Regions from separate parts of the Providencia sp. PROV200 genome, predicted to be linked through region 1. Evidence: predicted binding sites of a transcription regulator. Region 1 holds the regulator's gene; each other region holds the start of a gene.
The links. Region 1 encodes LexA, which represses DNA repair genes until DNA is damaged. Its sites were predicted from a motif close to TNCTGTATGTACATACAGNA; they were not measured.
Positions count from the first base shown of each region.

Region 2: the regulator LexA is predicted to act here: its motif matches at 845-864, upstream of dinG (ATP-dependent DNA helicase DinG).
Region 3: the regulator LexA is predicted to act here: its motif matches at 1,438-1,457, upstream of M1E86_RS08020 (metal-dependent hydrolase).

Region 1 covers NZ_CP096307.1:470,037-472,316, reverse strand. Annotated here, with positions in the region: gene zur (zinc uptake transcriptional repressor Zur) at 196-711, shown strand; gene lexA (transcriptional repressor LexA) at 869-1,486, opposite strand; gene M1E86_RS02075 (diacylglycerol kinase) at 1,622-1,996, opposite strand; gene plsB (glycerol-3-phosphate 1-O-acyltransferase PlsB) at 2,123-2,280, shown strand, end outside.
Region 2 covers NZ_CP096307.1:1,255,335-1,257,614, forward strand. Annotated here, with positions in the region: gene sseA (3-mercaptopyruvate sulfurtransferase) at 1-503, opposite strand, end outside; gene M1E86_RS05585 (hypothetical protein) at 542-703, opposite strand; gene dinG (ATP-dependent DNA helicase DinG) at 961-2,280, shown strand, end outside.
Region 3 covers NZ_CP096307.1:1,748,277-1,750,556, forward strand. Annotated here, with positions in the region: gene M1E86_RS08015 (cation:dicarboxylate symporter family transporter) at 1-665, opposite strand, end outside; gene M1E86_RS08020 (metal-dependent hydrolase) at 847-1,422, opposite strand; gene hxpB (hexitol phosphatase HxpB) at 1,615-2,280, opposite strand.

The DNA.
Region 1 (2,280 bases):
CTATTTAATTTTAAATATCCTTTTTTATATTTTTCATTACCCTCATTTGCTTTCTTTATTAATCAAAAAAATACTTAGCAAGGTTAAAATTTTTTGATGGCAATGCTTTCATTTCTTGATTCTCTATAGTTCAAGAAACTGTGATAAACTTGTGAACAGTAAACATTTGCATTTTTCAACGGGTGGGTCAGTAAAATGGAAAAGATGAGTGAAAAAAAAGTTCTTGCGATGGCTGAACATATTTGCCAGTCAAGAGGCGTCAGATTGACACCACAAAGAGAAACGGTATTGCGCCTGATAGCACAGCAACATGGTGCAATCAGCGCTTATGATTTACTCGACCTGCTACGTGAAATTGAACCTCAAGCTAAACCCCCTACGGTTTATCGTGGCCTTGAGTTTTTAATGGAGCAAGGTTTTATCCATAAAATTGAATCAACAAACAGCTATGTCGTCTGCCATCATTTTGATAACCCAAGCCATATTTCTGTTATGTTGATTTGCGACCATTGTGGAAGCGTAACGGAAAGTGACTGTACAACAATAGAAGCTGCCATTATTAATTTAGCCGACGAACACCAATTCCGCTTAAGACATACCGTGGTGGAAAACCATGGCTTGTGTAAGAGTTGTGACGAAGTGAATAGCTGCCAAGATCACGAGCATTGTCATCATAACCACGAACAACCTATAACAGCAAAAAAGAAATAAATTGCTGTATTGCTAAAGAGTTTGATGAATACAGAGAGAAGAGAAAAAATATAAGACAGGAAATAAAACAGGCAGACCTCAAAATAAAGTAATGAAATCTGCCTGCCGTAGTCATTCCTGAGTGTAACCTACCATGACGCTTGGCTACTCACGGAAATTAATACCAATCACTGTTACGGATAACCCCAACAGCTAAACCTTCAATAGTGAAGTTTTGCTGGCGTAAATCAACAACAATAGGTTCGAATTCTGGGTTTTCTGCTATTAACTCAACGCGGTTACCCTGTTGCTTAAAACGTTTAACCGTAACTTCATCTTCGATACGAGCGACAACCACTTGCCCGTTGTGTACATTTTGCGTTTTATGCACAGCTAATAAATCGCCATCCATAATACCAATATCTTTCATGGACATCCCGTTCACACGCAATAAAAAATCTGCATGTGGTTTAAACAGCTCAGGGTCAACTTGATAGTGGCTCTCAATATGTTCCTGCGCTAATAATGGTTCGCCAGCGGCAACACGCCCAATCAGAGGTAACCCCTGATCTTCGGTTTCTTCTTCAAGAAGCAGACGAATACCTCGGGATGCGCCTGAAACAATTTCAATAACCCCTTTGCGTGCTAAGGCCTTTAAATGTTCTTCTGCCGCATTAGGCGAACGAAAACCAAGGCTTGCTGCTATCTCAGCACGTGTAGGTGGCATACCTGTCTGCGAAATGTGATCTCGCACCAGATCGTAAACCTGCTGTTGTCGAGCCGTCAGTGCTTTCATTCCGTTCCCCTGTTTGTTTATACAGTCAAGCTGTGAGTATATACAGGTAAATGAAGATTTGGAACAGTTAAATCGCTCAATTTAAGCATTTGTTATCGATTTACTCTCTTTTTCCCGATGAAGTAACCAAACACCTTAACCAGTGAAATAGCGTTGCCATAATACCAGCGCCCAAATGAACAAAGCTAAACCGATACTCACAAATACCGCAGCAGAACCAATATCTTTAGCTCTCCCTGAAAGCTCATGATATTCACTACCAATACGATCAACCACAGCCTCTACCGCGCTATTCAATAATTCGACTATTGCCACCAGCACAACTGAGCTTACTAACAGGATTCTATCTATGTAACTGATATCTAAATAAAATGCGATAAAAATTGCGATAATTGCCGCAACGGATTCCTGCCTAAATGCGGCCTCATTAACCCAAGCTGCCTTCAAACCTTTAAGGGAATACCCCGCAGCTTTAATCACTCGCGTGAAGCCCTTAACTTGACTCGCCATATTTATTCCTTAAAAAATACAAACAATAATCGATTTTTACGGTCAAAGTGAATTGTCAGTAACAGATCTAACCAGGTATTTCTGGTATGATTGCGCAGCATTGTTAACAAGAGGCTATAATCATTTATGTCACTATGGCGTAAAATATATTACAACACGTTGAATTTGCCACTTAAATTATTGGTAAAAAGTAAACTAATTCCTTCGGATCCCGTCACTGAGTTGCAGCTTGATGTCAACAGGCCAACTCTGTACGTATTACCTTATCATTCGAAGTCTGACCT
Region 2 (2,280 bases), 790 kb from region 1:
TTGCCTTGATTAACAATATCAAGAACTTGTTCTTGATTCAGCGCGTTCGCGTCTTTACGTGTTGCATGGAATTGCTTCGGAGCCGGTGGAGTGACTTCCCCAGACTGAACATCAAAGCCTGCCGCTTTCCAAGCATCGATGCCACCAGCTAGAATTTTAACGTTTTTGCAGCCCATAGTGGTAAATGTCCACCATGCCCTTGGAGATGAAAATAAATTATTTTGCGAATAAATAATAACTTGGGTGTCATTGCCAATACCCATAGCACTAACTGCTTGGCTAAAAACATTAGCACTTGGCAGCATATGGGGCAAATCACAGCTTTTGTCTGCAATTTCATCTTGATGAAAGAACTGAGCATTAGGAATATGCTCTGCTAAATATTGTTGGCGGCAATCATAAGGTGCTGTCGGTGGGGGAGAAGAAGCATCAAGTACAATGATATTGTCATCAAATAGATGTGAATTTAACCATTGTGGGGTGACGAAATAATCGTTGTACATAAGCTATCTCCATCCTGGGTTGATAAATTATTTTAAAATTACTGAATTTGATTGGGTGCTGGCAGTGCTGAAGGGGATTGCGGCTGCCCTTGTTCAAGGGGAGTTGTTGAACGTGTATAAATGTTCATACCCGCTAAAACAATACCGCCTACAGAACCAAAAGCACATAATGCGCAAAGTGCGATAACAACCTTTTTCATTTTTTATAGCCTGCCTAGTGATAAAAACCCAAATAGTATATGAACTCAAAGTATAACCGGATGAGTGTTGCAAACAAGTTAAAAGCTATTTTTTCTGTTGCATAATGGGCGTTTTGCAAAAAGCTTCCCAATTTTTATGTATAATGGGTATTAATACAGTAGTTTTGCGAAGCGGTTGGCAAAAGCATCTTTTTCATATTTCGTTCTGTTGTCGGCTTCGTTATTTTTCATCTTAACTTTGGTCACCTGCACAATTTATGTCCCTGTCAAAGAAAACTAAAGAACAAATAACTCAGTGGTATAAAGGGTTGTCCGTACAAATTGATGGGTTTGTTTCCCGAGCCCCACAGCGGGAGATGATCGCGCAAGTCGCAAAAAATCTAGCTGATGATGATGGTCGCCATTTGGTCATAGAGGCCCCTACAGGGGTGGGGAAAACGCTATCTTATTTAATACCGGGGATTGCCGTTGGTAGGGAAGAAGGCAAAACCTTAGTAGTCAGTACGGCAAATGTGGCGCTACAAGACCAAATTTATAGTAAAGATTTACCGTTATTAAGCAAAATTATTCCTGATCTAAAATATACGGGGGCATTTGGGCGTGCTCGTTATGTTTGTCCGCGCAATTTAGAAGCTATTTGTGCAGCAGAAGGCGAACAAATTGATTTAATGTTATTGGTGGAAGATAAAACAGAAATAGCGAATAGTGAAGAGCGGGCAATTTGTCAGCAACTGAGGCATGATTTTCAGAGCTTTGCATGGGACGGGTTAAGGGATCACCACAAACGTGCATTTAGTGATAGTTTATGGCGTAAAGTTAGTACTGATAAAATGAATTGTCTGGGGCGTAATTGCCAATTTTATCAGCGGTGTCCATTTTTTATTGCTAGGCGGGAAATCGAAGATGCCGATGTGGTGGTTGCTAACCATGCATTGGTTATGGCTGCAATGGAGAGTGAGTCGGTTTTGCCGGACCCAAAAAATTTATTATTAGTGCTTGATGAAGGCCACCATGTCCCAGACGTTGCGAGGGATGCCCTTGAAGTGGAAGGCGAGATTACGTTAGTGCAATTAACGGCACAGCTTGATAGCTTTATTCAGCATGTTGGGCAATATATGGGGCAATTTCGTCCCGTGAAGCCACCAAAGCTAGCTAATCCTGAGCGGTTACAGCAGCACGCAGAAAAATTGCGTGAAACATTTCGCGATTTTTCATTATTAGCGAATGCATTATTACCAGAGACATCAAAAGAAACTGAATATTTATTTCCGCTTGGAGTATTGCCTGAAGCTATGCAACTGAGCTGTCAAGCCTTGTTTAAGCAAACTGATGCATTACAGGGACTGGCGGAAGCCATCTTAAATGATTTGACGGAACAAACTGCGAAGCAAGATATTGTCCGCTTACATCGCTCCATTATTGTGACTAGTAGGGCAATGGGGTACTTTGAAAACATGTCGAAACTTTGGCGGTTGGCGGCATTAGAGCAAAGTTCAGGTGCCCCTGTGTCAAAATGGTTAAGTCGGCGTTATGAGAAAAACCAATCGCGTTTCTTTATGCATTGCGCAGGGATCCGA
Region 3 (2,280 bases), 1.3 Mb from region 1:
ATAACATCAATCGCTGCTAAGGCTTTTTCACCACGTTCTTTATCGTCTTTAAACAATTGTAGTGCGGCAACACCCAGGAAGGCGGCAAAAATAACGACACTAATAATTGATGTTGGGTTTGCACCCGTTAAATCCGCAAATGGATTTTTGGGAATAAACGATAAAATTAGTTGAGGTACGGTTAAGTCGGAAACTTTCCCAATATAGTTGCTTTCTATTGCAGATAAACGTGCTGTTTCGGATTGACCTTGAACTAAGCCTTCTGCAGTTAAACCGAATACATTGGCAATTAAAATACCTACTAACGCTGCAATAGCAGTGGTAAATAACAAGGTGCCAATTGTTAAAAAGCTTATTTTACCCAGCGAAGACGCTTTATGTAGTCTTGCCACTGCACTTAGTATTGAAGCAAACACCAATGGCATAATCACCATTTGTAATAGCTGCACATAACCATTTCCGACAATATTAAACCACAGAATGGAGTCTTTTACCGTTTGGTGGCCACTGCCATATACGAGGTGCAGTACTACCCCATAGGCAACACCGAAAACCAGGCCAACTAACACTTTCTTAGATAGGCTCCAGCCTTTAGCCTCTAGTTTTGCTAACAGTATTAGTAGTGCTACAAAACCGAGCACATTAATAATTAAAGGAATATTCATTCCGAACTCCAAATCATATTTTTATAAGGTATGTTACTTGCCCTTTAGTCCTTATTGGTTATAAGGATTTAGTTGCTTCAAACAACTGGTTATATGTTATCAGCTGATAAAACACATTTCTTATACCAAAAAGTAATAAGATAGTATTATTCATACTTACATTATATTACAAAACTATAATTTATGTGGGGAGATATATATCTATTTGATTATGAATATATTTTATAATCACATCAATATGACTATAAAAATCGAATTGATAACCTGCAGGTAACAGGCAGGCACAAACAGTCAAAACAATGGCAACAAAGCGTTCTCCACGTTGGCTATTTTTACCGCGGATCATGGGAAAACAAAAACGCTGGGGGAGTGGCCATAGTAATGGTACTCCAGAAGGAGTGAGCATATCGGCGACGAGATGACTGATATAGCCCAATAAAAAGGCTTGAATAATATCATTTGGGATTGCCCATTCAGCAGGTAGCCATTGATAACAAGAAATCATCAAGAGAAACCATGCAACTAGGCTATGAGTAAACCCTCGGTGCCCACACAACTTGGAAATGGGTAATGAAAAAATTCGCAGTAGTCGTCCAGGAATTGAAGAAGGGTGGTCAATATCGGGCAATAATGCGCCTAATAAGACGCCTGGAACCATGTGCAGCCAATCACCATGAGCAATCTCTGGGGTGATTTGAAGTTTATGAGCCATTATCAAAGAGGCGACGGAAAAAAGCAGATGCCCTTCAGCTGTCATGGTGGATAAAATACCATCTGTTTATCTATACAGTTGATTGGCAGTATAAAGTGTTTGAAAAGAATATGATAGTAGTAGAAAGGTAAAAAAACTCTTATTTATTAGCAGATAAGGGAAGAATTTTATAATTTTACATAATTCCCCTACCTAAGTTAGATAGGGGAGAACACTTATTAAGCACACAAAGTATTTTTAACGTAAATGTTCAGCTTTTAAGTCATTCAGTGAGGCCAATTTGATATCCGCTAAACCAAAGCGCGGGTCATTAAAATGTTTGCTATCAGGTACTACAATTGAACGCATTCTGGCGGCCTTTGCAGAAATCATACCGTTAAATGAATCTTCTAATGAAACGCAATTGACGGGTTTAGTCGATAACTCAGCTGCGGCTTTAAGATAAACTTCAGGATGAGGTTTACTCAAAGGTAAATCAGACGCAGAAATAACCGCAGAGAAATAGTCACGAATATCCAGAAGGTTTAATACTTTTTCCAACATATACAAAGGAGAGGCGGAAGCCAGCGCAATTTTTAAATCCATTGAACGGCAAAGTTCCATGGCATGCTGCACTCCGGGTAGAATAGGGCGAGTTTCTTCAACTAAGCCAACAACACGGTCAATGATACGTTGTGTGGCTTCTTCTTGGCTGCATCCTTGCCAAGGGGAGGCGTGGTACCAAAGCTCCACCACATGGTCAATACGTAAACCTAAAGTATCAGGCAGGGTATCTGCAATTGAAACGTCGACACCCAATTGTGAAAAAATCTCAAGTTCAGCCTGTGCCCAAAAAGGTTCCGAGTCGATCAGTAAACCATCCATATCAAAAATGACTGATTGGATGGGAAGATTATGGTACAT